Regions from separate parts of the Rhodoferax sp. GW821-FHT02C08 genome, predicted to be linked through region 1. Evidence: predicted binding sites of a transcription regulator. Region 1 holds the regulator's gene; each other region holds the start of a gene.
The links. The regulator FNR, encoded in region 1, switches genes on or off when oxygen is low (the NO sensors DNR and NnrR bind a similar motif). The targets are predictions, from matches to a motif close to TTGATNNNNATCAA.
Positions count from the first base shown of each region.

Region 2: AC07VY_RS20035 (oleate hydratase) is a predicted target of FNR. The motif match lies at 3,760-3,773, and genes of this name have one in related genera.
Region 3: arcD (arginine-ornithine antiporter) is a predicted target of FNR. The motif match lies at 5,678-5,691, and genes of this name have one in related genera.

Region 1 is NZ_JBWKVR010000014.1:30,943-41,654, reverse strand. Features, by position in the region: gene AC07VY_RS17130 (sulfite exporter TauE/SafE family protein) at 1-437, opposite strand, end outside; gene hemN (oxygen-independent coproporphyrinogen III oxidase) at 440-1,822, opposite strand; gene fnr (fumarate/nitrate reduction transcriptional regulator Fnr) at 1,969-2,688, shown strand; gene AC07VY_RS17115 (hypothetical protein) at 2,666-2,914, opposite strand; gene AC07VY_RS17110 (FixH family protein) at 2,927-3,199, opposite strand; gene ccoG (cytochrome c oxidase accessory protein CcoG) at 3,221-4,660, opposite strand; gene ccoP (cytochrome-c oxidase, cbb3-type subunit III) at 4,670-5,584, opposite strand; gene AC07VY_RS17095 (cbb3-type cytochrome oxidase subunit 3) at 5,603-5,740, opposite strand; gene ccoO (cytochrome-c oxidase, cbb3-type subunit II) at 5,756-6,466, opposite strand; gene ccoN (cytochrome-c oxidase, cbb3-type subunit I) at 6,479-7,927, opposite strand; gene ccoS (cbb3-type cytochrome oxidase assembly protein CcoS) at 8,151-8,288, opposite strand; gene AC07VY_RS17075 (heavy metal translocating P-type ATPase) at 8,520-10,712, opposite strand, start outside.
Region 2 is NZ_JBWKVR010000019.1:39,197-49,908, reverse strand. Features, by position in the region: gene AC07VY_RS20045 (zinc-dependent alcohol dehydrogenase) at 1-466, opposite strand, end outside; gene AC07VY_RS20040 (CYTH and CHAD domain-containing protein) at 601-2,073, opposite strand; gene AC07VY_RS20035 (oleate hydratase) at 2,143-3,702, opposite strand; gene AC07VY_RS20030 (L-rhamnose mutarotase) at 3,828-4,166, opposite strand; gene AC07VY_RS20025 (methyl-accepting chemotaxis protein) at 4,169-5,764, opposite strand; gene AC07VY_RS20020 (SDR family oxidoreductase) at 5,791-6,561, opposite strand; gene AC07VY_RS20015 (L-fuconate dehydratase) at 6,644-7,939, opposite strand; gene AC07VY_RS20010 (fumarylacetoacetate hydrolase family protein) at 7,941-8,795, opposite strand; gene AC07VY_RS20005 (ABC transporter substrate-binding protein) at 8,862-9,806, opposite strand; gene AC07VY_RS20000 (ABC transporter permease) at 9,916-10,712, opposite strand, start outside.
Region 3 is NZ_JBWKVR010000001.1:336,449-347,160, reverse strand. Features, by position in the region: gene AC07VY_RS01575 (Spo0J and IME4 domain-containing protein) at 1-381, shown strand, start outside; gene AC07VY_RS01570 (hypothetical protein) at 426-995, shown strand; gene AC07VY_RS01565 (UPF0149 family protein) at 1,065-1,775, shown strand; gene AC07VY_RS01560 (hypothetical protein) at 1,788-2,492, shown strand; gene AC07VY_RS01555 (replication initiation protein) at 2,551-3,507, opposite strand; gene AC07VY_RS01550 (DnaJ C-terminal domain-containing protein) at 4,258-5,187, shown strand; gene AC07VY_RS01545 (chaperone modulator CbpM) at 5,168-5,506, shown strand; gene arcD (arginine-ornithine antiporter) at 5,773-7,218, shown strand; gene AC07VY_RS01535 (arginine deiminase) at 7,235-8,461, shown strand; gene argF (ornithine carbamoyltransferase) at 8,476-9,474, shown strand; gene arcC (carbamate kinase) at 9,471-10,418, shown strand; gene AC07VY_RS01520 (efflux transporter outer membrane subunit) at 10,505-10,712, shown strand, end outside.

The DNA.
Region 1 (10,712 bases):
GCCGAATACAGCAGGCCGCAAGGCATGAAGGCCCAGGCCGCGCCCACGCCAAAGGCCCAGCCATACCCGCCGGAGCTCGCCCGCAGGCGCGCCCACAGCTTGCGGCCCATGCCGTCTACCCATACCGGCTGGCGTGCCAAAACCAGCAAAGTCCCGCCCCAGACCAGCACGGCCACATGGAACAGGGTCCACAGCGGCTGCAGCGCGGTTGACTGGCGAGCCAGCCAGGCCAGGTTGTCGGCCGCCCAGGCCGCCAGCGCACCGGCCAGGCTGTAGCCCACCAGGCGCCCGGCCTGCAGCTGCAGCATGCCCAGCCAGGGCCGCTGCGCGCCGGCCAGACGGCCCAGGCTGCCACAGGCTGCGCCGCACATGGCGGCGCAGTGCGGACCGCCGGCCAGGCCCATCAGCAGTGCGGTCCAGGCCAGGCCCGTTTGCATGTTCAAATGATTCTTGAGAAGCGGGCGCGGTTGCGGTCGGCCTGCAGGTAGCGGTCAAACACCATGGCCACCGCGCGCACCAGGAACCAGCCAGTGGCCGTGACGCGGATACCGCTGTCTTCCAGCTGCACCAAGCCGGCCTCCACCAAGGGCTGCAGAGCCGCCAGCTCGGCGGCGAAGGTCTTTTTGAAATCCACCAGAAATGCCAGCTCGATGGATTCGAACTGCACCTCGCCCTGGCACATCAGGCCCATGATGATGGCGCGGCGCACCAGGTCGTCGCGGTTCAGCGCCAGGCCACGCACCACCGGTAGCTGGCCCTGGTCGATACGGTCGCAGTACTCCTCCAGGGTCTTGGCGTTCTGGCTGTAGGTGGCGCCTATGCGGCCTATGGCCGACACGCCCAGGCCGACCAGGTCGCAGTCGGGCTGGGTGCTGTAGCCCTGGAAGTTGCGGTGCAGCCGGCCCTGGCGCTGGGCGATGGCCAGCGCGTCGTTGGGCAAGGCGAAGTGGTCCATGCCGATGTACACATAGCCGGCTTCCAAAAAGGTGTCGAAGGCCTGCGACAGCATGGACAGCTTGTCGGCCGCCGCCGGCAGCTCAGCGCCCAGAATGCGGCGTTGGGGCTTGAAGCGCTCGGGCAGATGGGCATAGGCGTACAGGGCAATGCGGTCGGGCCGCAGCTCTACCACCTGCTCCAGCGTGCGTGCAAAAGATGCCGGTGTCTGCCGCGGCAAGCCGTAGATCAGGTCCACATTGATGGACTCAAAGCCCAGCGTGCGGGCCACCTCCACCAGCTCGAACACTTGCTGCGCGGGCTGGATGCGGTGCACCGCTTTTTGCACGTCGGCATCAAAGTCCTGTACCCCAAAGCTGAGCCGGTTGAAGCCCAAGGTGGCCAAGGCCTGCAGGCGTTTGGCGTCCACGGTGCGGGGGTCCACCTCAATAGAGTATTCGCCGCCGGGGGCCAACACGAAATGGCGCCGCAACATGGCCATCAGCTGGGCCAGCTCGTCGTCACTCAAAAAAGTAGGGCTGCCGCCGCCCAAGTGCAGTTGGCTGACATTGCGCCGCTCGCCCAGCTGGGCGGTGTGCAGAGCGGTTTCGCGCTCCAGATAGCGCAGATAGGCGGCTCCGCGCTCATGCCGCTTGGTGATGATCTTGTTGCAAGCGCAGTAGTAGCAAAGCGACTCGCAAAACGGTATGTGCACGTATAGCGACAGGGGCAGGCTCAGTGCTGCCGCCCCCTGGTTGCGTTGCTGCAGGGCCCGGCTATAGTCCTCACAGGTAAAGGCCTCGACAAACCTGTCGGCGGTGGGATAGGACGTGTACCGCGGCCCAGGCACATCAAAACGGCGTAACAATTCGGGCAAAACACGGGTCATGGCGGGCAGTCAGGTTGCATGACTGGAATGTGCCGCGAAGCCACGCTTGTTTCATTGACGTGGATCAAAACCGCAGCAGATGGCACCAGAGACAATGAGATACATCAAATAGCTCCATTGATCTCCATCAAGTTCATACTCTGCGCATGGTCCCCACCTCAATCAAAGTCGCTTGCTCCAACTGCAACCTGCGTGAGCTGTGCATGCCCTTGGGCCTGAACAAAGAAGAGCTAGAGCGCATTGACGACCTGGTAGCAGTACGCCGAAAAGTACTGCGAGGCACGGCGCTGTTCCATAACGGCGAAACCTTCAAGGCGCTGTACGCCATCCGTACAGGCTTCTTCAAGACCACCGTCACCACCGAAGATGGCCGCGACCAGGTTACCGGCTTTCAAATGGCTGGCGAAATCATCGGCCTGGACGGCATCGTCAACGACCACCACACCTGCGATGCGGTGGCCCTGGAAGATGCCGAAGTGTGCGAAATGCCCTTCCACCGCATTGAAGAGCTCTCGCGCGAAGTCAACTCCTTGCAGCGCCATGTGCACAAGATCATGAGCCGTGAGATCGTGCGCGAGCACGGCGTGATGCTGCTACTGGGCAGCATGCGCGCCGAGGAACGCCTGGCGGCCTTTTTGCTAAACCTGGTGCAGCGCCTGCATGCGCGCGGGTTTTCACAGTCCGAACTCATCCTGCGCATGACGCGCGAGGAAATCGGCAGCTACCTGGGCCTGAAGCTGGAAACCGTGAGCCGCACCTTCTCCAAATTTGTGGAAGACGGCGTGGTCGAGGTCAAGCAGCGCCACATCCGCATCCTGGACACCGAAGCGCTCAAGCGTATCGTCAATCTTCAGCCCTGTCTCTAGGCACCGCCACCGGCTGGCCCACCAGCAGCGTCAGGCAACCCACCAGCACAGCCACCGCCCAGAACGCAAAGAACGCCAGGCTGTACACGCCCTGGCGTGACAAAGGCAGCGGCTGCCCCAGCCATTGCAGGCTGTAGGGATCGACCACCGCAAACACCAGCATCTCCAGCATGCATGCGCCCAGGAACGCGGGCCAGACCACACCTACCACCCTAAAGCTTTGCATAGTGCCCTCCGGCTACTTGGTACGCACCGAGCCGGGCGGCGACGCAGCATGGTTGCGCCCCTGCTCGGCCGGTGCCAGCGGGCCCTGGGCGGCCAGGGTCTTATTGATCTCCAGCCCCTGGCGGTAGTAGTCCTGGGCCAGCACCGGGTCCTGCTGGCGGATGGCGATCCAGCCCGAGACCAAGGCCGCCACCACCACGGCCAGCGGGCCAGAAATCACCAGCCAGACATAGCCGTAGCGCCACCATGGCAGCGGCACCGGTGTAGCAGATACATGAGAGGGCATGGCAGTCTCCTGGAGTTATCGTCAGCGGGGAACAAAGAACGTGGACTTTTCCGATACCTTGGTGCTTCCATCCGCGGTCTGGATGTCGAAGAATACCGGGTAAGAGCCCGGTTCGACAGAACCATAAGGGATATGCAGGCGCACCGCCACCCAGCGCGAGGCTACCGGCTCCAGGTCCACCCATTCGTCCGAGGCCAGCACAAGCCCGTCCAGCCCATGGGCTGTAAGGTGGTAGCGCTGCGGCACTTCACTGGCGTTCATGACCTGCAGGCGGTACACGTTTTCAAGCTGGCCACCGGACACAATGCGCGATAGCGCCGCGCGGTCACGCACCACGTCCACCTTCAGCGGGGTACGCGTCAACAGGCTGCCTAGCAGCGCCAGCGTCAACACCAGCAGCACCGTGCCGTAGACCAGTACCCGAGGCCGCAGCACACGCCGCAGTATCTGCCGGCCCGACCAGCCCTGGGCCATGCCGTTCTGGGTGGCAAAGCGGATCAGGCCTGGGGCATAGCCCATCTTGTCCATCACGCCGTCGCACACATCCACGCAGGCGGCGCAGCCTATGCATTCGTACTGCAAGCCCTCGCGGATATCGATACCTGTGGGGCAGACCTGCACGCACAGCGTGCAGTCCACGCAAGAGCCCAGGCCCAAGGCCGCGGGGTCCGCCTTGCGCGAACGCGAGCCCCGGGGCTCGCCACGGGTGGTGTCGTAGCTGACGATCAGCGTGTCCTTGTCGAACATGGCGCTCTGGAAGCGCGCATACGGGCACATGTATTTGCAGACCTGCTCGCGCATGAAGCCGGCGTTGCCATAGGTGGCAAAGCTGTAGAACAGGCCCCAGAACACTTCCCACGAGCCAAAGCTGCCGCTCAAAGACTCCTGCAGCAGCGCATAGGTGGGCGTGAAATACGAGACGAAGGTAAAACCGGTCCAGAGGGACAGCAGCAGCCAGGCGGCGTGCTTGGCCGACTTGCGGGCCAGCTTGTGGCCCGACATAGGCGCACCGTCCAGCCGCATGCGGGCGGCGCGGTCGCCCTCGATATGGCGCTCTATCCACATGAAGATTTCGCTGTACACCGTCTGCGGGCAGGCAAAGCCACACCATAGGCGCCCTGCCACGGCGGTGAACAGAAACAGGGACAGCGCAGACACCACCAGCAGCCCGGTCAGGTAGATGAAATCCTGCGGGTACAACACCAGTGAAAAGATGTAGAAGCGGCGAGCCTCCAGGTCAAACAGTACCGCCTGGCGCTGGCCCCATTGCAGCCAGGGCAGGCCGTAGAACACCAGTTGCGTCAGCAACACCATGGCCCAGCGCCAGCGCGCAAACAGGCCCTGCACTGAACGTGGGTAGATCTTCTTGCTGGCCGCGTACAGCGACACCATCACCTCATCGGCATCTGCTCCAGGCACAGGCACGATGGGGATGGTCTTGCGGGGCGCGGCGGTGTTCACACCATGCTCCTACTTGCTGGCCACGGGCTTGTTGGACATGCCCCAGATGTAAGCCGTCAACACATGGATCTGGGCCTCGGTCAGCTTGCCTTGCTGGGCCGGCATCTGGTTGATCTTGCCCTTATTGACCATCTCCATGATGGCGGCCTCGCCCCAACCGTGCAGCCAGATGTCGTCCGACAGATTCGGGGCGCCCAGCGCCTGGTTGCCCTTGCCGCCCACCCCGTGGCAGGCCGCGCAGACACCAAACTTGGCCTTGCCCAGACCGGCGCGCACCGAGTCATGCGGGCTACCCGACAGGCTCAGCACATAGTTGGCCACGTTCTTCACGTCGTCCGGCGTGCCCACTGCGGCGGCCATCGGGGGCATTTGGCCGATGCGGCCATGGGTGATGGTTTCCTTGATCTTGTCCGGCGTACCACCGTGCAGCCAGTCGGCATCGGTCAGGTTGGGGAAGCCTTTGCTGCCACGGGCGTCCGAGCCGTGGCACTGGGCGCAGTTGTTCATGAACAGGCGCTCGCCAATCGCCATGGCGGGCGCGCGGCCCGCCAGTTGCTCGGGCGGCAGAGCCACAAAATCGGCATACAGGGGCTGCAGCGCCGCATCTGCGGTCTTCACTTCGTCGCTGTATTCGTTGGCCGAAGTCCAACCCAGCTTGCCGGCAAAGTTGCCCAGGCCAGGGTAGAAGGCCAGGTAGCCGACTGAGAACACGATGGTCAAGACGAACAAGCCCACCCACCAGCGTGGCAAGGGGTTGTTCATCTCGCGCAGGTCACCGTCCCACACATGGCCGGTGGTGTTGTCGCTCTGGAACGGCACCTTTTTACGGGCCGTGATCCAAAGCAGCAGCAGGCAGGCGGCAATGCTGGCGACCGAGATGGCCGCGATGCATACCGACCAGAGATTGTTTGTGAAATCGCTCATACAAAATCCTCTTGGGAATCAGTCTTGCTGGAAAGGCAGTTGTGCTGCCTCGTCAAACTGGGCTTTGTTGCGGCTGGAAAAAGCCCAAACCCAGATACCAACAAAGGTGATGAAGCTGACAACCGTGGCGGCGATGCGCAAGGTGGTGACGTCCATGGCGGGCTTTCTGTATCAAGGAGCGTTAACTGGAGTAACGGGCGTGGCGGACGCTGGAGCAGCGGGCGCCGTGGCAGCGGCCTGCGCGGCCAACTGATCAGACAGCGCACGGCCCAGCACCTGCAGGTAGGCGATCAGGGCTTCCTGTTCGGTCTTGTCTTTCACCTCGGCCGCTGCGCCGGCAATTTCGGCGTCGGTATAGGGCACGCCCACGGTGCGCAAGGCCTTCATGCGCGGCGCCACATCGGTCGGGTCCAGCAGGGCCTTTTCCAACCAGGGGTAGGCCGGCATGTTCGACTCGGGCACCACGTCGCGCGGGTTGTGCAGGTGGATGCGATGCCATTCGTCGCTGTACTTGCCGCCCACGCGGTGCAGGTCCGGGCCGGTGCGCTTGCTGCCCCACTGGAACGGGTGGTCGTAGACAAACTCACCCGCCACCGAGTAGTGGCCATAGCGCAGTGTCTCGGCGCGGAACGGGCGGATCATCTGCGAATGGCAGCCGTAGCAGCCTTCGCGCAGGTAGATGTCGCGGCCCATCAGCTGCAAGGGTGTGTAGGGTTTCAGGCCGGTGACCGGCTCGGTGGTGGACTTCTGGAAGAACAGCGGCACGATCTCCACCATGCCGCCCACGGCGACCACCAGCAGGATCAGCACGATCATCAAGAAGTTATTGGTCTCGATCTTCTCGTGCGAGAAGAAGGGCACGGGTTTGTTGTTGTCAGACATGGGTTGTATTCCTCAGGCGTGGGCCACCGACGTGTTGGGCACAGGCACCAGTTGCGAGCGTCCGGAGATGGCGGTCATCCACACATTCCAGGCCATGACCAGCATGCCGCCCAGGTACAGAACGCCACCGGCCACACGCACCACATAGAACGGGAAGGTGGCTTTCACGCTTTCCACAAAGGTGTAGGTCAGGGTGCCGTCGGCATTGATGGCACGCCACATCAGGCCCTGCATCACGCCGGCAATCCACATGGCGGCGATGTACAGCACCACGCCGATGGTGGCCATCCAGAAGTGCAGCTCGATGGCCGGCACGCTGTGCATCTTCTTGCCGCCAAACATGCGCGGAATCAGGTAGTACAGAGAGCCCATGGACACAAAGCCGACCCAGCCCAGCGCACCGGAATGCACGTGGCCAATGGTCCAGTCGGTGTAGTGGCTCAAGGCGTTCACCGTCTTGATGGCCATCATCGGACCTTCAAAGGTACTCATGCCGTAGAAGGACAGGGACACGATCAGGAAGCGCAGGATCGGGTCGTCGCGCAGCTTGTGCCAGGCGCCCGACAAGGTCATCACGCCGTTGATCATGCCGCCCCAGCTAGGCGCCAGCAGGATCAGCGAGAACACCATGCCCAGCGACTGGGTCCAGTCAGGCAAGGCCGTGTAGTGCAGATGGTGTGGGCCGGCCCACATATAGGTGAAGATCAGCGCCCAGAAGTGGACGATGGACAGGCGGTACGAGTACACCGGCCGCTCGGCCTGCTTGGGGATGAAGTAGTACATCATGCCCAGGAAGCCGGCCGTCAGGAAGAAGCCCACAGCGTTGTGACCATACCACCACTGCACCATGGCGTCTTGCACACCGGCGTAAGCCGAGTAGGACTTCATCCAGCCCGCAGGCACCTCGGCGCTGTTCACCACGTGCAGCAGGGCCACGGCGATGATGAAGGCCCCGTAGAACCAGTTAGCCACGTAGATGTGGCGCACGCGGCGCCGACCCACGGTGCCGAAGAAAACAATGGCGTAAGCCACCCACACCAGGGTGATGAGGATGTCGATGGGCCATTCCAGCTCGGCGTATTCCTTGCCGGTGGTGTAGCCCAGGGGCAGGCTGATGGCCGCGCCCACAATGACAGCCTGCCAGCCCCAGAACACAAAGGACGCCAGCGGCGGGCAGAACAAGCGCACCTGGCAGGTACGCTGCACCACGTAGAAGCTGGTCGCCATCAGGGCGCAACCGCCAAAGGCAAAAATCACCGCATTGGTGTGCAGGGGGCGAATCCGGCCGTAGCTGAGCCAGGGAATGCCGTTGGTAAGGTCTGGCCATGCCAGCTGGGATGCGATAAGCAAACCTACCGTCATGCCCACCACACCCCACACGACGGCCATGATGGAAAACTGCCGGACGGCGGTGTCGCTGTAGACCTCCGGTCCTGCGGATTGTGAATGCGTGATAGCCATGGGCACCTCTTCTGTGTATGGCATGCAGTGTCCCGGCGACAGGTCGGACACACTTTGATGCAAGTCAACCGAAAGTCACTTAGCGCCCTTGCAACCAGCCTCCCCGCATCTTTCAAGAACACCGCAGAACCGGCTTTGCAAGGGGGGTTGGAGTGGCGACATGCGTTCTCGGCCCAACGGGCCGATTCCGGGAAGCGCGCGAAGCCTGGGGGGAGCCACCAAGCTAGTCGTTGTGCAGAATGCGCTCGCCTTCTTGCTCCACCGATTCGAACTGGCCCTGGTAAATAGCCCACCACAGCCCGCCCAGAATGGCTAGCACCAGCACTACCGACAAGGGAATCAACAGGTACAGGATGTCCATCAGCGCCTCGCACCTTGTTTGCTATGCATTCCATAGCTTCTTGCGCAGACAACACCTGCCCAGGCAGGTCTTTTTATGTAAATCATGCAAATACTCGCCACCCGACAACGGGCACAACGGACCTCAAGCCAGGAACCCGTGGAACCGGCTCCGCCGGGCCACTGGGTTCGCCCCCTGCAAGGGGGTTGGCGAAAACGCGCAGCGTGTAGCCTGGGGGTGAGCAATGACACATCATGCTTTGGACAATCTAGCGGCGTTCAGCACCACCAGCAGGGAACTCAGCGCCATGCCCAGGCCTGCCGCCCAGGCGGGCAGCCAGCCCACCAAGGCCAGCGGCACGCACAGCGCGTTGTAGGCCGCGGCCCAAGCCAGGTTTTGCCGCACCACACGCAGCGTGCGGCGGGCGGTGCGCAATGCCTGCGGCAGGGCCAGCAAAGCGCCACCGGTCACCACGAAATCCGCCTGTCGCTGGGCCAGAGGCACGGCCTGGCCAAAGGCAAACGACACATGGGCCCCGGCCAGCACCGGCCCGTCGTTCAGTCCGTCGCCCACCATGGCCACCCGGTGGCCACCGGCCTGCAGGGCGCGCAAATGGGCCAGCTTGTCCTGCGGCGTGCAGCCCCCGCGCGCCTGCTCTATGCCCAGTTGCGCAGCCACGCGCTGGGCCGCCGCCGACTGGTCGCCAGACAGCAACTCCACGCGCACGCCCGCCTCGCGCAGGGCCTGCACCGCCTGCGCCGCATCCGGTCGCAGATCTTCTGACACGTCAAAGCTGGCCAGCCAGCCCTGGGCATCGCTGAGATGCACCTGCTGCTGCGCCGGGTCGCCCGGCGTGCCGCAAAAGCGGGCCGAGCCAAAGCGCAAGGCGCCGTGGCGGCTCTGGCCACGCATGCCCAGGCCGACCGCCTCCTCCTCCTTCACCACATCGGACGGCAACTGCAGCCCCCGGGCCTGCGCGGCCGCCGCCACCGCCCGCGCCACCGGGTGCAGAGAGGGTGCGGCCAGCGCCGCCGCCAGGGCCAGGGCCTCGTCGTCGGACAGGCCGGCGCAGGTATGGATAGCCGATACCGCCATGCCATCCAAGGTCAGCGTGCCGGTCTTGTCAAAGACTACGGTGTCCACCTGGGCCAGGTTTTCCAGTGCCTGCAGGCGGCGCACCAGCACGCCCGATTTGGCCAGCTTGCCGGCGGCGGCCAGCAGCGCCGCCGGCGTGGCCAGCGACAGCGCGCAAGGGCAGGTCACCACCAGCACGGCCACCGCCACCATCAGCGCATGGCCGGGGCCGGACGGCCACCAGAACGCGCCCGCCAGCGCGGCGGCCACCAGCACACACCACAAAAACGGGCGCGCCATGCGGTCGGCCAGTTGGGCCAGGCGTGGCTTCTGGCTGGCGGCCTCGGCCATCAGCGCGACGATCTGGGCGAAGCGGGTGTCGCTGCCCAGGCACTCCACCTGCAGCTCCACCGGGGCACTCAGGTTGTAGCTGCCGGCCAGCACGGCGTCGCCGGGACCACGGCCCAGCGGCGTGGATTCGCCGGTCAGCAGGGCCTCGTCCACCTGGGTGCGGCCCAGCAACAGGCTGCCGTCTGCCGGAAAGGCCTCGCCCGGCAGCACGCGGATGCGGTCGCCCAGCTGCAGGCGCCGCACCGCCACGCGTACAAAGGCCGGCACGGCGGCGCTGGCGTCCCAGCGCTGCACGCTGTCGGGCAGGCGGCTGATCAGTGCCTCCAGCGCGCCGGCGGTACGGTCGCGCAGGCGCAGCTCCAGCCAGCGGCCGGTGAGCAGAAAGAAGACGAACATGGTGAGCGAGTCGAAATACACCTCACGGCCCAGCGGCCCGGTGGGGTCGAAGGTACCGGCGGTGCTGACCGCAAACGCCACAGCCATGCCCAGCGCGGCCGGCAGGTCCATGCTGGCGCGGCGGTGCCACAGGTCACGCCAGGCGGCACTAAAGAACGGTCCGCAGGAAAACACCACCACCGGCAGGGTCAGTACCCAGGAGGCCCAGCGCAGCAGTTGGGCCATGTCGGGCGTCAACTCGCCCGGCCCGGCCACATAGGCAGGCATTGCATACATCATCACCTGCAGCATGCAAAAGCCGGCCACCAGCCAGCGCCACAGGGCGCGCCGCTGGGCCTGCTGGCGCAAGGCCCGCTCGGTGGCGTCCAGCGCGGGCACTGCACGGTAACCCGCGCGTTGCACGGCGGCCAACCACTGCGAGGGCCGGCCCACATCGTCCAGCCAGACCACACGTGCGCGTTGGGATGCCGCCCCCACCTCGACCTGCACCACGCCGGGCAGCTTGCGCAGCGCATCTTCCACCGACAAGGCACAGGCCGCGCAGCGCATGCCCTCCACCAGCAGCTGCGACTCCTGGCAGTGGGGCCACTGCGTGGAAGGCCGGCTGAAGGCCGCCCATTCGGA
Region 2 (10,712 bases), on a different contig from region 1:
CGGTGACTCCTGCGCACAGCACCGGAGCGATTTCTGCGAACCCTACATTGGCTGGCAGATGGCCCACGTAGCCTGGGTCGGCCAATACGTATTCGGCATAGCCGCCGTTGACCGTATAGCCGGTCATTTGCTGGCTGTCGCAAAGGGTTTCCCAGCCGGTGATGCAGTGCTCGCAATGGCCGCAGGCGGTATGCAGCCACGGTACGCCCACGCGGTCGCCTTCCCGGATGTTCTTGACGCCCGCGCCCACGGCGGCGACAAAGCCCACGCCTTCGTGGCCGGGAATGAAGGGCAGGCTGGGTTTCACCGGCCAGTCACCCTCGGCGGCATGTAAATCGGTATGGCATACACCAGACGCGACGACCTTGACCAGCACCTGGCCGGCGGGCACCTCGGGAATGGCGACTTCTTCGATCTGCAGAGGCTGTCCAAAGGCATGGACTACGGCAGCTTTCATGGTGCGCATGGCGGGCTCCTGTTGCGGCAAGGGACGCCAGCCGGTGCTAGTCCGGTGGCATATGGCCCACTTTAGGCCGGTCAGGCGAGCAGCGCTTTGCGCTGGATCAAGGTTTAGACCATGAAAAGACCTTGAGCAGGCTCTCAGAGCTGCGATGCGGTCGTCTGGCCTACAACCACGCCGTGCAAAAAAGCCTGCAGTACGGGGTCTGCTTGCAACTGTTCCGCGAGCGTCACAGCTTGCGCCACGTCGCGCGCGGCGCCCAATCGGCTTTGCAGTTGCAGGGCTCGTGCGTGCCATTGCTGCGCCCGTTTAGCCGGCAGCACGCTGCGCAATGCTTCGATGCCATAGCGCAGTCGCTTGGCCAGAATGCGCAGACGGTGCTGGCCGTCCAGCGTGGATGGGGCTTGTTGGGCTTGTTCCAGTTTCTTGTGCAGGCGCTGCATGCGCTTGCGGGCCCAGCCGGACAGGGGTGGGGCAGGTTTTGCCATGGGCTCCACTGGATGGGAGGGGCTTTCCAACCACTCCACCATGGCTAGCAGGCAGGCGCCCGTGCGCGGGTCTTCCAGCAGTTTTCGTGCGGCTTGGCGCTGCACATGTGCGGCTTGTTCCAGGTCCGACATCAGTTTGAGCCAGCCGGGTGTGCGCCGTGCGTGGCCCTGGGTGTATGTGGTGTGCAATGCCGGCAAGCTGCTGGTGCGGGCCACGTCCAGATCGCGCAGTCGCCCCAGGGTGGCCACCAGGGGCTGCAATGCTGCCCATGAGGGTACGGCTTCGGTTGGGAACTGTTTTTTGCACAGCCGCCAGAAGCTGTTGAAGCGGCGCCAAGCGATCCGCGCCTGATGGACCAGCTCTGGATCATCGCTGCGGCGCAGCGCGTCCAGGTTGGCCATCCACTGGCCCAGCATTTCGCGTAGCAGTTGGCGAGCGGCTTCGCCAACGGGCTGGTTTTTTGACAGTGCCAGGGGCTTGGCACGTAGCGGGGCGTCGTGCGCGTTCTGGGCGAGCTGGTAGCCGCGTGCGGCTTTGCTGGTTTGTGACGGCAATACCGCTACCGTATGGGCAATTTTCCTTGCCAGGTCGAACAGCGCTTGTGGCGGGCCGGCAAGCAGCTCCAGCTCCAGTTCGCAAATGGGAGCTTGCTGGTCCCTGACTATGGTTTTGCCACGGTCCAGGGCTACTTCGACCACGCTGCCGTCGCGCTGGCGTACGGTCCACAGCGTGCGCTCGAAGGTCGTGGCGAAGCAGGGCTGCAGCGCAGCGAAAAGGCTGTCGTCCGGGTCCAGCTCGGGCCAGGGCGTGTTGTTCAGTGCGGCGCGTACCAGGTTTTCATCTGGCACGGGCGTTTCCCATTCGCCGCGCTGGCTCAGGGCGGAGGCGCTGTTGCCGGCAGTTTTCAGCGTTTGCAGCCATTGTGGCGTGCCGCTTCCATCTACTTTGCGAATACGCAGGGCAATGCGCTGTTGGCGCAGGCGCTGGTCGGGTGTGTCGTAGTAGACGTTGTGCAGCTGCAGTATCTGGGGTTTGCGTCGTGCCAGAGGTGGAGTGCGGGCCAGGCGCTGCGCCAGGTTTTCCGGGTCGGCGCAGGGCAGAGCGAGTTTGAGTTCGATTTCCATGGGATGCTGTGGCGGCTGTGCGGGAGCTGTATTTTGCGGCCACAGCACTCCCGCCGTGCGCGGCGCCGGTCAGCTAAATGATTGCGCCAGTGAATCCAGCAGAACCTTGGGCGAGTGGTCGTGGCGCGTGACGGGCGGCACAGCGCGTTGCACTTTCAGCAGTTGGTACACCGCCATCTGTGCCGCGCGCACCGAATACTCCACGGTAAACACCACGTCGTCGGGAATTTCGACAAACTGGCTCACAAAAGCCAGATTGTGCGAGCAAAGTGGCACGGGTAAGGGGCGGTCGGACTTGGCACGAGGCATAAACATGCTGGTGATGTAGGGCATGCGGCAAGGCACGCAGTTGGCACCGGTTAAAACCTCTGGGTCGAAGTTCAGATGGCCGCGCAACTCTTGCAGTATCTCTGCACCGCTGCACTCGCTCATGGGTTTGGCGACAAAGTCGCCGATGCGGTCGGGCTGCAGTGCGTAGCCCCAGAATACCTGCTGGTCCGCTGGCTGGTCGCGAAAGTGCGGCTGGTGGTAGAGCACGATAGACATCTGCCAACGCGAGTCCTTGAAGGTCACCAGCCCTCCCGTACCCGCGGCGTTGCCTGAAAACGCCTCCATGCGGTCAAAGAAGGCGGGTTGTGTGCAGGTCACTGTAAACGAGGCCCAGTAGGATTCGCTGATACTGCTGTTGAAAGCCGCCGGGTTGCCAAACTCGGGCCGGCCGCGCGCAATTTTTTCCCACAATGTCCAGCCATGGCTATCCGCCTTGGTGAGCCGCGGCGCTGGTGCATCCATTGAGCCAGTGCTGGAGGCATCGGTCATCGATGCATTCTGGAAAAACACCAGATCATCGGACCCGGCGGCCAGCTGCTGCACGCCTTGGGCATTGCGCAGTGTCATGCCTTGCACGTGGACCTTGCCCGCTGCATCGTGCAGGTCGAAGTCGGTGACGGTCGTGCCATGCTCGAAGCGCACACCTTGTTTGCGCAGCCAGGTCACCAGCGGCTGCACGATGGAGTCGTTCTGGTTGTAGACGGTGCGCTTTACGCCGGCCAGCGATGCGATGCGCGGGAACTCGTTCATAAAGCGGTGCAGATAGCGCTTGAGTTCAACGGCGCTATGCCAGGGTTGGAAGGCGAACGTGGTTTGCCACATCCACCAGAAATTGGTTTGAAAGAAGGACGGCGAAAGCCAATCGGTGATGCGGCTTGTGCCGAGGGTCTCCTCGGAGGTTTCGGCCAGTCTCAGCAGCTCAATGCGGTCTGCGTTGCTGAAGCCCATGGAAGACACATCTTGTTTGAAGCGGTTGTGGTCTACCAAACGCGCCCGCGAGTGGGCAGGGTGCGCCTGATTGAAGCGCACGGTTTCGCTGTAGATCGATTCGCCCGGGTGATCGAGTGACGGTATCGTCTTTAATAAATACCACAGGCATTCATAGTGGTCGGTCGTGAGCATGCGGCCGCCGCGCAGCGAGTAGCCCGACTCGGGGCGGAGGGCCGCATCCAGGCTGCCGCCTAGCAGCGGGGTGCTCTCGAAGATGGTGATGCGGGAGCCGGGGACTTTCGCATCTCGGACCATGAACGCGGCCCCGGCGAGAGAGCCAATACCGCCGCCGACAAAATATGCTTGCATACGCATGCTTCCTCTTTTGACAAGGAGTCATGCTAGCCAGGCTGGGCGCCAGATCCATTGAGAAAGGTCAAGCAATACGATTGCCAATCATCTGCGTATTGGCAACTGAGGGTAAGCCGCTGTTTCTACTGGCTGGCCAGGTCGAATATTCTCGCCAAGGGCACCCATTTTTCGCCCGCTGGCGTCCAGGGTGTGGGGGCCTGGTAGGTCCACATCAGCTCTTCCCAGCGCACGATGGCTGGGTTGGTCAGAGATGCCTGCGCCATGCGCTCTGCGTTGTAGACCGCTGGGTCCACCTCCATCACCATGAAGAGGCGGGTGCCCAGGCGGTAAATCTCCATGCCCAGCACGCCCTGGGTGCGCAAGTGTGCGTGGACTTCTGGCCAGATTTTTACGTGGGCACGTTCGTACTCGGCAATGCGCTCGGCATCGTCCACCAGGTCCAGTGCCAGGGCGTAGCGCATGCTTACAGCTTGTGCGTCAGCAATGCGTACTGGCGGTCGGGCTCGGAGGAGACGACCTGGAACTGTGCAACGGTTCCCACTAGATCGCTGGCCTGGTTTTGCAGGCTACTGGCCGCCGCCGCCATCTGCTCTACCAGGGCCGCGTTTTGCTGCGTGACCTGGTCCATCTCGCGGATGGCTTCGCCGATTTGCGACACACCCTGGCTTTGCTGCGCGCTGGAGGCGCTGATTTCGGCCATGATGCCCGTGACTCTTTGGATAGCTGTCAAAACCTGCTCCATGGTGGCGCCGGCCTTGTCTGCCTGCTGGCTGCCTACTGCCACGCGCTCTACGCTAGAGCCGATCAGGCTTTTAATTTCCTTGGCGGCCTGGGCGGAGCGCCCGGCCAGCGAGCGCACTTCGGATGCCACCACGGCAAAGCCCCGGCCTTGCTCGCCGGCCCGCGCGGCTTCCACTGCCGCGTTCAGCGCCAGGATATTGGTCTGAAAGGCGATGCCATCGATCACGCCAATGATGTCCTCGATCTTGCGTGAGGCCGTGTTGATGCCGCGCATGGTCTCTACCACTTGGCCTACCACGGCACCGCCTTCCGAGGCGACAGTGGAGGCTTGCTGTGCCAGGCGATTGGCTTCGCGTGCGCCTTCGGCGTTTTGCTTGACGATGGAGTCCAGCTCTTCCATGGACGCCGAGGTTTCTTCGAGGGCGCTGGCTTGCCGCTCGGTGCGGGTACTCAGGTCCTGGTTGCCTTTGGCTATTTCTGTACTGGCCATAGCGACCGATTCCGCTCCATTGCGCACGCTGACCACCACCTGCGTCAGGCTGGCCTGCATACCGTCCATGGCCGCCATCAGGCTGCGGGTATCTGTCGCCTGGACGGGGATGGCCTGGGTCAGGTCCCCGGCACCAATACGCACCGCCACTGAAGTGGCTTCCTTGGGTTCACCGCCCAGTTGTGACGACAGCAGGCGGACGATGCCAACTGATAGCACCAGGGCAATGACGATACTGGCCACGCACACCGACAAGGATTGGATCAGGGCGGCCTGGTAGGCGTCACTGGAGCTTTTGAATGCGGTTGCGTTTTCCTGCTGCTGGTGCAGCATGCCCGCGTCCAGCGATTGCTGCCAGGCGTCTATCGCATTCCCTACGAGATCAAGTGTCTTGATGGCTTCGGAGTCCTTGTGTTCCTGCACGCTGGCATACAGGCTGGCAAGCAGTGGCGCCGACTTCTGAAAGGCCGCGTCCACCGTCTTCCAGGAGGCATCAATGTCCGCGCCCTGGCTGGAAGCATTCAGTCGCTGACGGATGGCTTGGTAGTGGTCCAGCTCGTTCTTGTAGGCTTTGATTTCCTCGGCAATCTCGGCGTCGCTGTTGAGCAAGATGATTTTGCGCACCGACAGGCTGATTTTTGCCACCGATTTGTAGAGGTCATATGCGATGGCAATCTGCACATTGTTGTGCTTTTCCATGGTCTCCAGATTCGCCTGCATTCTGCGCATCATCGTTGCATTCAATGCGCTGGAGAGCAGGTACACCAGCAGCATCAGGCCAAATCCGGCGAACAGGATGTGGGAGATTTTCGCATTCGACACTTTCATGGCACAGGCTCCTTTGACCGCAGGTATCAGGACAGGGCTCTGTCCAGATGTGTGTAGCCGCCATCCACGAAAATCCATTGTCCGGTGGTGTGGGATGAGGCGTCGGACAGCAGGAAGACGGTCATGCGCGCAAGTTCCTCGGATGTGGTCATGCGGTGGCCCAACGGAATCTTGGCCGTGATGGACGCCAGCTTTTCGGCCGCATTGTCAAAGCTGCTGATCCAGCGCTCGTATAGCGGCGTCATTACCTCGGCCGGAATGACCGCATTCACCCGCACGCCGTCGTTTAGCAAAGCGGCCGCCCATTCGCGCGTCAGCGATAGCTGCGCACCTTTCGACGCACAGTAGCCGCTGGTATTGCCCTGGCCGGTAATGGCAGTTTTGGACGACACGTTCACGATGGCGCCTTTGGATGCCTTTAGGTGCGGCACACAGTAGTGGGCCATCACGTAGTAATGGATCAGGTTGCGTTCCAGCGAGCCCACAAAGGCGTCTCGCCCGGCGTCCAGTCCGATGTTGTCGTTGATGCCTGCGTTGTTCACCAGTCCATCTAGTTGACCAAAGCGCTCCAGGGTTTGCGCGACCGCGTTCTTGCAGGCTGCGTCGTCGGATAGCTCTACCTGGAAGAATGCATGCGTGTGGCCCTGCAGCTGCGCTGCAAAGTCGGCCGGCATGGGGCTTTTGCCGAAGATCACCGGAATGGAGCCTTCCTGTGCCAGCGTGAGTGATATGGCTGCGCCTATGCCGCTGGCGCCACCGGTCACGATGACTACCTTGTTTTTCAGATGCAAATCCATATGCGTTCTTTATCCAGTTGTCGTTGGGCCGCTGCCGTGGCCCTTGCTTGTGGGCTTTGGCTGCGGCAGGCATTGCGCTGCATCAGGCCGTGGTGCGGGCCTTGGGCTTGAATTGGTACTCTTGTAACGAGGCCGCCTTCATCTCGATGGAGAAACCTGGCGCCTGGGGTGGCATATAGGCTGCGTTCTGGATCACGCAGGGCTCCAGGAAGTGCTCGTGCAGATGGTCTACATACTCGATGACACGTCCTTCGCGGGTGCCTGCGATACACAGGTAGTCGATCATGGACAGGTGCTGCACGTATTCACACAGGCCCACGCCGCCGGCATGCGGACACACCGGCAAGTTGTACTTGGCCGCCATCAGCATCACGGCCAGGATTTCGTTCACGCCACCCAGGCGGCAGGAGTCGATCTGTACCACGTCGATGGCGCCGCGCATGATGAGCTGCTTGAAGATGACGCGGTTCTGGCACATCTCGCCGGTGGCGACCTTGACCGGGTGCACGCCTTCGCGGATCACGCGGTGGCCTTCGATGTCATCGGGGCTGGTCGGCTCTTCAATGAACCAGGGTTTGGCAAATGCCAGTTCGCGTACCCATTCCACGGCCTGATTGACTTCCCAGACCTGGTTGGCGTCAATCATCAGGTGGCGGTCTGGTCCCAGCGCTTCGCGGGCAATACGCAGGCGGCGGATATCGTCAGCCTTGTCGCGGCCGACTTTCAGCTTGATGTGGTTGAAGCCCGCGTCGGTGGCCTCTTTGCACAGGCGACGCAGCTTGTCATCGTCATAGCCCAACCAGCCGGCCGAGGTGGTGTAGCAGGGGTAGCCTTCGCGCTCCAGCGTGGCCCAGCGTTCTTCCTTTCCGACGGCTTTTTTCTTCAACAGCGCCAGCGCTTCTTCGGGTGTGATGCAGTCGGTGATGTAGCGGAAGTCGATCAGTTTGACCAACTCCTCGGGACTCATGCGCGAAACCAGTTTCCATACCGGCACGCCTTCTTGCTTGGCCCACAGGTCCCAGACCGCGTTGACCACGGCACCGGTGGCCAGGTGGATGGCGCCCTTGTCCGGGCCAATCCAGCGCAGCTGGCTGTCGGAGGTGATGTAGCGCCAGAAGCGCCCCATGTCCTCGGCGACCCAGTCCATGTCCAGGCCCACCACCAGATGCCGCATGGCCTCGATGGCGGCGCAGCAGATTTCGTTACCTCGGCCAATGGTGAAGGTCAGGCCGTGGCCTTCCAGGCCAGGTTGGTCGGTTTCCAGAATAACGTAGGCCGCGGAATAGTCCGGGTCCGGATTCATGGCATCCGAGCCATCCAGGTGTTGCGAGGTGGGGAAGCGCACGTCCAGGACGCGCAGATTGGTGACTTTGCTCATGTCAGGCTTGTACGGTGACTTGTGTTTGGGTGCCCAGGCCATCAATGCCCAGGTGGATGGATTGCCCAGCGCGTAGATACACGGGAGGCTTCTGCCCCATGCCTACGCCGGGTGGGGTGCCCGTGGAAATCACGTCGCCGGGCTGCAGACTCATGAAGCGGCTCAGGTAGGCAATCAAAAACTGTACGCCGTAGACCATGGTCGATGTGCTGCCGTTCTGGTAGCGCTTGCCGTCCACTTCCAGCCACATCTTCAGGGCCTGTGGGTCAGGTACTTCATCTGCTGTGACCAACCAGGGGCCGATGGGGCCGAAGGTGTCGCAACCTTTGCCTTTGTCCCAGGTGCCGCTGCGGTCCAGCTGGTATTCGCGCTCGGACACGTCGTTGACCACGCAATAGCCGGCCACGTGCGACAGGGCATCCGCTGCGCTGATGTAGCGACCGCCTTGGCCTATGACGACGCCCAGCTCGACTTCCCAATCTGTCTTGACCGAGCCGCGCGGAATCTCCACCTGGTCATTCGGTCCGACGATGGCACTGGTCCATTTGTTGAATACCACGGGTTCCGGTGGTACTTGCATGCCGCTTTCGGCAGCATGGTCCGAGTAGTTCAGGCCAATGCATATGAACTTGCCTACGCTGCCCACGCAGGGGCCCAGGCGCAGGTCTTTTTGGGGCATACCCGCTACCAAGGGCAGGCTGTCCAGGTTCACGCCACGTAGACGCGCCAGGCTTTCGGGCAGCAAGGCTGCACCTGCGACATCGGCGATCACGTCCGACAGATCGCGCACACGGCCTTGGCTGTCCAATACGCCAGGCTTTTCCTGGCCTGGCAATCCGTAGCGTAAAAGTTTCACTGTGCTTCCTTTGCAGTCAAAAAAATGGGCAAGGGATGCCCCCGCATCCGCTTGCCCACAGACGAATCAATCGTAAAGAACGGCCGCGATCTTGGCGTCTTTCATATTGCTCTTGTCGTAGTAGTAGAAGCCGGTGTCGATGATCTTCGGCAGCTTCTCGCCCTTGAGCGCCTTCACGGCTGCTTCCACCGTCTTGTAGCCAATACCCACCGGGTTTTGCGTGATGGCGCCAGCGATGGTGCCGTCGTTGATCATGTCTTTCTGGGCCTTGCCTGAGTCAAAGCCGATGATGATCACGCCGGTTTTCTTGGCTTCTTTCAGACCCTTGCCGGCACCAATGGCCGAGCCTTCGTTGGTGCCGAAGATGCCCTTCAGCTGGGGATGGGCTTGCAGCAAGGTCTTGGCGATTTCAGCCGACTTGAGGTGGTCGCCACCGCCGTACTGGATGTCCACTACTTTGATCTTGGGGTATTTGGCCTTGATCTGGTCCACAAAACCGTCGCGTCGGCCGGTGCCGGTGGTGCTGGTCTGGTCGTGGCCAATCACGGCGACTTCGCCTTCGCCGCCAATTTTTTCGGCCATCTTGTCGGCCGCCAGTGCCGCAGCGGCTTTGCTGTCGGTCTGTGCCGTGGTCAGCGCGATGTCGCTGTCGACTCCCGAGTCAAATGCGATCACCGGAATCTTGGCAGCCTGGGCCTTTTTCAGCAATGGAATGGCGGCCTTGCTGTCCAGTGCGGCAAAACCAATGGCTGCTGGCTTCTTGGCCAGTGCGGCAGACAGCATGTCGATTTGCTTGTCCACCTGTTGCTCTGTTTCCGGGCCTTCGAAGGTGACCTTCACCTTGTAATCCTTGCCGGCCTGGTCTGCGCCCTGTTTGACTGCTTGCCAGAACTGGTGCTGGAAGCCCTTGGAGATCAGGGGGATGTAGATTTCCTGGGCCGATGCGAAGCTGCTGAAGCCAGCCAATGCCAAGCCAGCGGTCAATGCGAGCAGTTTTCTCTTTGCGTTCATGGTTTGTCTCCTGATGGAACGGTGTGGTTGTAAAAATGAATGAAGCGAAACGAAACGGTGTCCAGTACAAGCCGGGCGTAAGGTCGGTGGTGGGTGTCGGGCAATCTCCTTATTTCTTGTTGCGCCGCAGGTTATCGGTGTAGACGGCCAAAATGATGATCAGTCCAGTCAGCACCATCTGCCATTCCTGGGCGACCGACATGATGCGCAAGCCATTGATGAGCACGCTCATGATGAAGGCGCCGATGATGGTGCCCAGAATCGTGCCCACACCACCGCTGAGCGAGGTGCCGCCAATTACAACGGCAGCAATTGCATCCAGTTCATAGCCTTGGCCCAGCGCGGGTTGCGCCGAGTTGAGGCGGGATGCAATCAGCAGGCCGGCAATGCCGCAGATACCGCCACTGAATGTGTAGATGATGACCTTCCAGCGGTCCACATTCACGCCGGATAAACGTACGGCTTCTTCGTTGCTGCCCAGGGCAAAGGTGTAGCGGCCCAGGGCGGTCTTGTTCAGTATCACGGCGCACACGATTGCCACCAGAAACATGATCAACACGCCATTCGGAATCGGCAGGCTGGGGATCAGGTCGCCGATCAGCGAGCCCAGCGCGATCTGGTCAAAACCCTCCACATCATTGAAGTAGATGGGGCGGGTGTGGGTGATGATCAGCGACACGCCTTTGAGCAGCATCATCATGCCCAGCGTGGCAATAAAAGGAGGCACTTTGAGCTTGGTGATGGCCAGACCTGAAATACAGCCTGATAAGGCGCCCATGGCCAGAGCGCACAGAATGCCCAGCGGTAGGGGCATGCCCAGGTTGACCAGAAATATGCCGGCCATCACGGCGCAAAAGGTCATCAGCACGCCGACCGACAGGTCGATGCCCGAGGTAATGATGATGA
Region 3 (10,712 bases), on a different contig from region 1:
CAAGTCGTCAGCAGCTGGGGCTTCAACTTCAAGACCTCCATGGTCTGGGATAAGGGGGTTGCTGGTCAAGGAGCCTACTGCCGCCAAATGCATGAAACCCTTTTGATCGCGACCAAGGGTGTGGTGCCAGAGGTGCCATTTTCTGCACGACCTGTCTCTGTTTTGAAGTACCCACGACTTGAGCACAGCCGCAAGCCTCCCGAGGTCTGTGACTTGATTGATGCCATGTATCCCGAGCTTTCCAAGGTGGAGTTGTTCTGTCGCGGGACACCCGCTCCTGGCTGGGCTGGATGGGGCAACGAGTGTGACTACATCCCACCAGAGGCGACAACTACTGAAGCAGCACCAGCTGCACCTGTGCCTGCTCGCATGCGAGCCTGATTTTGAACCAAAACACATTGAACCAATTTTTAAAGGAGACGACGATGACAACAACAAACCAACAAGCAATTCATGAGGTATTCGGCAAGCCTGAGGTGTTGATGAAACTAATCAACCAGACATTGGACGAGCTTAATCACCCCGACAATTCCGACCTTTCATTTGACGCCTTTGCCGACTACTTTTGCATTGGCATCAATGGCCGTATCGCTGAGCATGTGGCAACCGAACTATTGGGTGCGGACCCTGCCCATCACCCAGGCAAAACACCATGGGTGGGAACAGGATTGCTTCAAGACATGATTGACGGCGATGCTCCACATTTCCCTGATGCCCAGGTTAACGAGATCTTCGCCCAACTAGCACTCGGAGATATCCCAAAAGCATATGACATGTTTTTGGAGTCCTTCAAATTGCAACAGGGATGGCGCCCTGCCTTCACGCATGACGAGTGGGCCACCTATGTGGGGGAGGTCAACGAACACATCAAGGGACCCGATGAATTTACTTTCATCATCGCCAACTTCGAGAGCGCGGTCGCTAATCACAAGCTTCGCCAAAAGCTTGACACAAAGTTGGTTCGAAAGGGAGAGATTCAGTTGGCCAAAATTTGAAGATGACTAGCCTTGCTCGCGCGTTGATAACCGTTGCGATAATCGACCAACCAATGTCGTTTTTTCACCATGAATTCACCGTTTAGCCCACTGTCCGATGACGAGTTGCATAAGCTCGATGACTTCCTGCTTTACGGGGTGAAAAACGACGAGGGCATGACGTTGGACATTCTGGATGGCTACTTGCATGCCATTGCCATCGGACCGACTTCCTTCATGCCCAAGCAATGGATGCCCGCGATCTGGGGTGAGACTGGCGCCATGATGCCTGCTGTAGAAAGCGCCGAGCAGCTCAACGAAATTTTGGGGCTGGTCATGCGGCTGTTCAACAGCATCATCGCGGGTCTGGAAACCGAGACACGTGAGTTTTGCCCCAACTGGTGCACCCAGACCTACCGTGGCAAAGAATACGACGATGCAGAGGGCTGGGCGTATGGCTTCTGGGAGGGCATGAAGCTGTGCTGGTCAGACTGGGAGCCCATGCTGCAAACGCCACAGGGACAGGCTTGGTATCGTCCCATTGGCCTGTTGGGTGCGGATGAATTTTCTACCGACCAGGATGTCTTGACCAAGACACCTGCAAAGCGGGGGAAATTGGCTCTGCAAATTCCTGATGCTGTTGTCGCCATCTATGAATACTGGCTACCGCACCGTCTTGCCGTCCATGAGCGCCATGTCGCCACCACCTTGCAGAAGAAGGTTGGACGCAATGATCCGTGTCCTTGCGGCAGCGGGAACAAGTTCAAGAAATGCTGCGGGGCTGCGGCAAATTTACATTAGTCGGAGGTTCAAATGCCGCAGATTGCTCGCAAAAAAACGATGTTCTCCCCCACTGCGCTGATTCAGGAATATCTCTCGACAAGCCCGACTGGCATCAGTGATACGAAATACAGAGGCAGCATTCATTTTGACCACTTGTATGCATACACCCAACAATTTTCGTCGCCGTCTGACATGGTTAGTAGTCCGCGCGCAACAGAACAGACTGCGCTCTGGATCACGTCGTATTTGGCGCACTGGGGAATGTTCCGAGGCAGTAGCAAGCTAGGTGATCTGAATATTATTTACTTCAAGGATCTACTGCGGTCGCTATTGTCGAAACAGGACGGGATATTGAATCCACTCTTCGGGGTTCAATTCGAAGACATTCACTGCATAGACAAAAGAACCCTCGATGACGTCCTCGAAAGATTTTCAGGTGTTCTCAGACCCAATGTCAGCCCAACTGCAACATTAATCAGTAAGCTCACACTAGGCCTCACAAGCAGCCTGCCTGGTTATGACAGAAACTTCATTGCTGGACTAAAAAAGCTTAAGGATGATGACGACTTCGAGGGACCTGTAATCTTCGGGGCCAATAGTCTTACCAAGCTATCGGCATGGTACTCACGCAAGTCATGGCCTCAGGTTCCAAGTGCTTCCAATCCCACGCTCTCCCTGCCTTCAGCGCGTCTCATTGATATGGCCATATTCAAATATGGGGAGAAAGAGCGCTAACGTCGCATCCAACACAAGCATCGGCTGTCTGTCCGATTTTTTGAATATCAGCGTTTATTTAGTGCCCAACCTGCCCCATGTACTTCCTCACCGTCTTGATGTTCAGCCCCGATGCCGCCTGCAAGGCCAGTGGTGTCACGAGGGTACCGCTGGAGCGCAGGGCTACCGCTGCCTTCTGTAGGGTCTGAATGGCTTTTTCGGCTCTGATGGCATTGGTGTACTCGGCACCCTTGCTCATTCGCTCCTGTGGTGTTTCCGTGGTGAAGTTCAGTACCTTGGGCCTGCAGCCAAAGTTGAGACGGTTTTTCCAAGCCCAGCGACCACATGCTTTTGCTGAATGCTGGACTTCCTTGTAGGGCAGTGGATCAGCAAATCCTGCATTGATTTCTGTAGCCTTGAACTGGATCGCCTGCAACCAGACTTCCTCACTGGCGAACTGCTGGACAGCGCGATATGCCCAATGTCGCATGGTGTGAAACAGCTTGTCATTGCGGCCTCGCATGTCCTGGTCTGCGGCTTTTCTGTGTGGATGGGTAGTGGGCTTATCAGGCAGGTATTCGTTGATCACTGACAGGTCGTAGCTGGCTGGATTAGTGATGACATGCCACCTGGGATGCAAGGGGTTCTTTGTGATCACATGGTTGTATGCCAAGTCGGCAACCAGGCAGTCGGTCATCGCCCTTTCAATGCCTTTGAAGAAGTCTTGTGGTTTTGAGCGACCGCCGTCATGGAAGGCCACGGGGGTGTTGAGCTTGTACAGGTAGTGACAGTGGGAGTTGGCTGGGTTTACCGTAACGATGGTCGGTGGTGGCAGTCCAACGGCTTCGTATCGGAATGCTGAGCCTGGCTCGTCAATGTCGAAGCTTAGGTAATGGCGGTACATCTGGTTGAGACCGCAGTAGGCGAAGTCCCCTACCTTTTCTCGCTTGCGAAACCTGGTGCCGTATTCAAAGTCGTTGGTGGTGACCACGGCTTCGTTGAGGTGATCATAAAAATCTTGCAGTATCTGGTTCATCCTTTTGTTCCGTTATTCATACGGTACAAATTAATGGATTCACGGCGGAAGTCAAGTCGATGGGGTGGATTCAGCGCTCTTTATCTTCGGCAACGAGAGGAGCTGAATGACCGCGTTCCAACGCAACCGATATCCTTGGTCACGGCAATCGGCACGGCGTTGCGGTAACCGACTTTGCGCGTCGGGAAAGAGCTGCAAGTGGGAACCGTTGCTGCGGCAGCCTACCAGCTGGCGTTATGATGGCCTGGTACAAAACCTGGTCCAGAGTTTTTGGTACAGATTGCGGTGAAATTTGTTTTAAATCATAGGGTTACAGGACATAGGTTCGAATCCTCTCACCCCGACCATCAAAACGGGACACCCGGACAGGTCGCAACCCTTTTTCTGTTGGATTTCCCTGCCCCCTTGCTGTGGATGTGCAGTGTGTGGACAAATGCTCTATGCGCAGCACCCTTGCGCCCACCACCATAGTGGCGCAGGCACAGCTTGTTATGTCATCTGCTGTCAATCATTGACTCTGCGTTGCCCGGCTACAGAGATAGCTGCTGAACTTCCACAGCTGCAAGTTCCAAGCAAAACCTTGACATAGATCAGCCTGTCCGGCGCAGATGCGGACACCATGGGAATGGGTTTCTGCGGCCATACATTCGCCGTGCACAAGCCGGCCAGCAACGCGGCAACCTAAGGTTCGGGCACATGGGTGCAGAACACCCGGCCCATGAATGCGTCTTTTACGTAAGGCCACCCGCTATGCAATACAAAGACTACTACGCCACGCTGGGCTTACCGCGCGATGCCAGCCTGGAGCAGATCAAAAAGGCCTATCGCAAACTGGCGCGCCAGACCCACCCCGACGTCTCCAAGGCAAGCGATGCCGAAGCCCGCTTCAAGGATGCCGCTGAGGCCTACGCCACCCTCAAGGACCCCGAGAAGCGGGCCGCCTACGACGCGCTAGGCCAGCCACGGGCTGGAGAAGAATTTGCACCACCACCCCAATGGCGGCACGAACATGCGGCAGATGCTGCATCGTTTGACGACATGGACCTGGCCGACCTGCTGGCCGCCATGGGCCATGGCCGTCGAGGATCGGCCCGCGCACCTGTGTCCACACCCGGCCATGACTATGAAAACACGGTACAGATCAGCCTGGAGGACGCACACCGGGGCTGCACACTCAACCTGAACCTGGCTGATGCCGGTGGCACGCGCACATTGGAGGTCAGCATCCCACCCGGCACGCGCGAGGGCCAAAAGCTCAGGCTGCGCGGCAAAGGCGGCAAGGGGCGCAACGGTGGGGCCGATGGCGACATCTACCTGCACATCACGCTGGCGCCCCATCCCTTGTTCCGCCCGGACCACCACGACCTGTACTTTGACCTGACGCTGACTCCGTGGGAAGCGACCTTGGGCGCGGAAATCGAGGTACCCACGCTGGACGGCCCGGTGTTACTGACCGTGCCGCAAGGCACCCGCTCAGGCCGCAAGTTGCGCTTGCGAGGCCGGGGCCTGTCCCAAGGAAAAAACGGGTTCGGCGACCTCTATGCACTTGTCCATATTGATGTACCCACCACGCTGTCAGACCGGGAACGCGAGCTGTATGTGGAGCTGTCACGCATCTCCCATTTCAATCCACGCCAAACGCCACCCAAGGAGTCGCACCATGAACCTCACCCTCGTTGAATGGGTCTGGCTGGATGCCAGCGAGACCATGACCCTGGCCGAACTATCCCGCTGCTGCGGAATGGGCACCGCCGACCTAGAAGAGCTGATCGAATACAGCGCCCTGGTGCCGCTAGCCCCCCTACAAGCCGCCCCGCAAGAGTCCGCCTTCAGCGCCGAATGGGTGGCCCCGCTACGCACTGCGGCCAAATTGCGCAAAGACTTTGACCTGGACCTGTTCAGCGTGGCCTTGCTGCTCGGTCACCTCAACCGCATCGAGGCGCTGGAGCGCCAAGTGCGGTCGCTGCAGGCCCAATTGCCGTCCCACGCCCTTGCTTAGTGCGGCGTCGTGCAGTATCAATAAAGATAGCTATCCACGCAGACAGAATAAGCGCTAGAGGCTTAAATGGCTTGCAACAACCTGATCGGGAAGCTGCTCCTGCAGGCTGGCACTTCAAGCCCGCAATCCAGCTTGCATAAGCGGTCTAACTTGCAGTACCCGCGCGAAACATTGACATAGATCAGCCGACCCGATACCGGTCTGTACAACATTAGTGCAAGCGCCGAACCAGGCCCGATCCTCCCATCCATGCAAGAGATAACACCATGAACGCTGCAACACCAAGCCCGCTTGTACAGGCGCGCGCGCCAGGCACCTTGGGCCTCGGCCTGCTGGTGGCGCTGGTGGTGGGCTCCATCATTGGCAGTGGCATCTTCGGGTTGCCGCAGAACATGGCGGCGGGCGCCGGTGCAGGAGCCATCCTGTTGGGCTGGATCATCACCGGTGTAGGCATGCTGACCCTGGCCCGCGTGTACCAAATCCTGTCGCTGCGCAAGCCGGAGCTGGACAACGGCGTCTACGCCTATGCCCGGGCCTTGTCGGGCGAATACGTGGGTTTCAATTCGGCCTGGGGCTACTGGATCAGCGCCTGGATTGGCAACGTGGGCTATCTGGTAGCGGCCTTTGGCGCGCTGGGCTATTTCTTCCCGGTACTGGGCGAAGGCAACACACCCGCCGCGGTGCTGGGCGCTTCGGTCGCGCTGTGGGTCATCCATGCACTGGTGCTGCGCGGCATACAAGGTGCAGCGGTGCTGAACGCCGTGGTCACGTTGGCCAAGGTGGTGCCGCTGCTGCTGTTCATCGTGCTGGTGGCCATGGCCTTCCAGGTGGATACCTTCCGGCTGGACTTCTGGGGCGATGCCAAGCTGGGCTCGGTGCTGGACCAGGTCAAAAGCACCATGCTGGTCACCGTGTGGGTGTTCATCGGCATCGAAGGGGCCAGCGTCTATTCAGCGCGTGCGAGCGACCGCAAAGATGTGGGTCGCGCCACCGTCATCGGCTTTTTGCTGTGTTTGCTGCTGCTGATGGCGGTATCGCTGCTGTCGCTGGGCATCACCACCCAGCCTGAATTGGCCGCGCTGAAAAACCCGTCCATGGCCGGCGTGCTGGAGAAAGCGGTAGGCACCTGGGGCGCGGTGGCCATCACCCTGGGCTTGATCGTTTCGGTTGGCGGTGGCTTCCTGGCCTGGACGCTGCTGGCGGCGGAGTCGTTGTTCACCCCTGCAGGTGGCGGTGTCATGCCATCCTGGCTGTCCCAACAAAACCGCAAAGGTGTGCCCGCCAACGCGCTGTGGCTGACCAACGGCATGGTGCAGGTGTTTTTGCTGGTCACGCTGTTCTGGAAGGCGTCCTACCTGGCGTTGATCTCGCTGTCCACCGCGATGATTCTGGTGCCGTATCTGTTCAGTGCGGTCTACGGCCTGGTGCTGACCTGGCGCGGCGAAGGTCCGCGTGCCGCGCAGCACCGCAGCGACATCGCCGTCACCGGCTTGGCCATGGTGTATTGCCTGTGGCTGCTGTACGCCGCCGGGCTGAAGTATCTGCTGCTCAGCGCCCTGCTCTACACCCCCGGTGCGCTGCTGTACATCGTGGCCAAACGCCAGCGCGCTGAAAAAGCCTTCACCCCTTGGGAATGGCTGGTGCTGGCGCTGCTGGTGGCGCTGGCCCTGGTCGCCGCCTACCTGCTCAGCATGGGCCAACTCAGCTTATAGAACCGGACGCATCACCATGACAACCCTTCCCAAAGGCCTGTACTCCGAAGTCGGCCGCCTGCGCAAGGTGCTGGTTTGCCGCCCTGGCCTGGCGCAAAAGCGCCTGACCCCCGCCAACTGCCACGAGCTGCTGTTTGACGATGTGCTGTGGGTGGCACAGGCCCGCAACGACCATGACGCCTTCACCTCGGCCATGGCCGAGCGCGACGTGGAAGTGCTGGAACTGCACGACCTACTGGCCGATACAGTCGCCATCCCCGCCGCACGCACCTGGCTGCTGGACCGCAAGCTCGGCCCCAACTTCGTAGACGCAGAAACTGCCGCGCAGCTGCGCCCCTGGCTGGAGACATTGCCGCCCGTTCTGCTGGCCCAACACCTGATCGGCGGTGTGGCCCGGGCCGAGCTGCCGTTTGAAATGGACGGCCTGCTGGCCCGCTGCGCCAGCCCCGCCGACCTGCTGCTGCCACCGCTGCCCAACACCTTGTTCACTCGGGACAACAGCTGCTGGATCGGCTCCGGCGTGGTGCTCAGCCCCATGTACTGGCCAGCCCGGCGCCAGGAAACGCTGCTGATGGCGGCGGTGTACCGCTTCCATCCCACATTTGCAGGCAGCGTCACCGAATGGTGGGGCGACCCGGATACAGACCACGGCCTGGCCACGCTGGAAGGCGGTGACGTGATGCCGGTGGGCCACGGCGTGGTACTGGTCGGCATGGGCGAACGCAGCTCGCCACAGGGCGTCAGCCAATTGGCCCGGCGCCTATTCGCACAGGGTGCGGCCACCCATGTGCTGGCCGCGCAGTTGCCCAAATCGCGCGGCGCCATGCATCTGGATACCGTGTTCAGTTTTTGCGATGTGGACTTGGTGACGGTGTTCCCCGACGTGGTGGATGCCATCCGCGTGCACAGCCTGCGCCCCGGCAAAACCGAAGGTACGCTGGACGTGCGCACCGAAACACAGCCCTTCCTGGATGTGGTCGCCGCAGCCATCGGCCTGCCCCGGCTTCGCAGCGTAGCCACCGGCGGCGACAGCTATGAGGCCGAGCGCGAACAGTGGGACGACGGCAACAACCTGCTGGCGCTGGCCCCCGGTGTGGTCATGGCCTACAACCGCAACACCTACACCAACACCTTGCTACGCAAGGCCGGGGTAGAGGTCATCACTGTGCCCAGCGGCGAGCTGGGGCGCGGGCGGGGCGGCAGCCACTGCATGTCCTGCCCGATCGAACGCGACCCCCTCTAACCAGAGAACCCCCCATGGCCTTCAACCTCCGCAACCGCAGCCTGCTGACGCTGCAAGACTTCAGCCCCGACGACATCCGCTATCTGCTGGACCTGGCCGCCGACCTGAAACGTGCCAAGACAGCCGGCACAGAACACCCTAGGCTGCAGGGCAAGAACATCGCGCTGATCTTTGAAAAAGCCTCCACCCGCACCCGTTGCGCCTTCGAGGTAGCCGTGCACGATCAGGGCGGCCATGTGACCTACATCGACTCGGTGGGCTCGCAAATGGGCCACAAAGAATCGCTGAAGGACACGGCCCGGGTGCTGGGCCGCATGTACGACGGCATCGAGTACCGCGGCTTTCACCAGAGCGTGGTGGAAGACCTGGCGCGCTTTTCCCACGTGCCGGTGTGGAATGGCTTGACCGACGAAGCCCACCCCACCCAGGTACTGGCCGATCTGCTGACCATGCAGGAGTTTGGCGAAAAGCCGCTGCACGAGCTGTCGTTCTGCTACCTTGGCGACGCACGCTTCAACATGGGCTGCTCGCTGCTGATTGGCGGCACGCAGATGGGCATGGACGTGCGTATCGCCGCTCCGCCAGAGCTGCAGCCACCGGTAGCACTGGTGGCACAGATGCGCGAGTTGGCCCTCAGCACCGGCGCCCGCATCACCCTGGAGAGCGACCCGCTCAAAGCCGTGGCGCTGGCCGACTTTGTCTACACCGATGTGTGGGTTTCCATGGGCGAGCCGGACGAGGTGTGGAAGAAGCGCATCGACCAGCTGCTGCCCTACCAGGTCAACGCCGCGCTGATGCAGGCCACCCATAAGCCGCGCTCGCGCTTCATGCACTGTCTGCCCGCCTTCCACAACCTGGACACCGAGGTGGGCCGCCAGGTCCACGAGCGCTATGGACTGAGCGAGATCGAGGTGACCGACGAAGTCTTCGAGTCCGATGCCTCCATCGTCTTCAGCCAGGCCGAAAACCGCTTGCACACCATCAAGGCGGCCCTGGTGGCCACGCTGGCATGAAGATCGTCGTCGCTTTGGGCGGTAATGCGCTGCTGCGGCGCGGCCAGGCGCTGAGCGCCGACAACCAGTTGACCAATATCCGCCGCGCCGCCACCCAGCTGGCACGCATCGCCCACACCCACACGCTGGTGCTGACCCATGGCAACGGGCCGCAAGTGGGGTTACTTGCACTGCAGTCCGCCGCCTATACCGCACTGGACACCGCCGTGGAAAGCTACCCACTAGACGTGCTGGGGGCCGAGACCGAGGGCATGATTGGCTACCTGCTGGAGCAGGAACTGGCCAACCTGCTGCCCGCCACGCGTGCCATCACCACGCTGCTGACGCGGGTGGAGGTCGATCCGTTGGACCCGGCCTTTGCCCACCCCAGCAAACCCATAGGTCCGATATACACCGCCAGCCAGGCGGCGCAGCTGGCAGCCGACAAGGGCTGGAAGATGGCCGCTGACGGCGACAGCATGCGGCGCGTGGTCGCCTCACCCCAGCCGCTGCGCGTGCTGGGCCTGGATGCCATCCGCTGGCTGCTGGAGCACGACGCGCTGGTGATTGCAGCCGGGGGCGGCGGCATTCCTGTTGCCAGGGGCGCCGACGGCCGCAGCCTGCAGGGCGTGGAAGCGGTCATTGACAAAGACTTGTGCAGCAGCCTGCTGGCCCGCGAGCTCCAGGCCGACTGCCTGGTGATCGCCACCGATGTGGCCGCCATCTATCTGGACTGGGGCCAGCCCAGCCAGCGTGCCCTGGGCAAAGTCACGCCCAAAGAGCTGAGGCAACACAGCTGGCCTGCCGGCTCAATGGGGCCCAAGGTCGCTGCCGCCTGCGCCTTCGTCATCGCTACCGGCCGCCGCGCCGTCATCGGGTCGCTGGACGACATCGAAGCCCTGCTGGCCGGCACCGCTGGCACCCAGGTTCGCCCTGATCCCATAGGTAGACCCGTCGCACGATGATTTATAAAGAAAAGACCTCTAGCGCAATCTCTACCTGCGCTAGCAGCTATAAAAACCATAGTAAACACGGGCTGCGCAAAAGCGCAATGCTGGTGGCGGCCTTGCTTCTGGCGGGCTGCGCGTCAATGGCGCCGCCCTACGAGGCCCCCGCGCTGCCAGTCGCAAACCAATACGCACCCGAGACCAACCAGGACGGCGCCTCAGCCGCCGCCATCGGCTGGCGCGACTACTTTCGCGAGCCCGCGCTGCAAAGCCTGATCGCCCAGGCGCTGGCGAACAACCGCGACCTGCGCA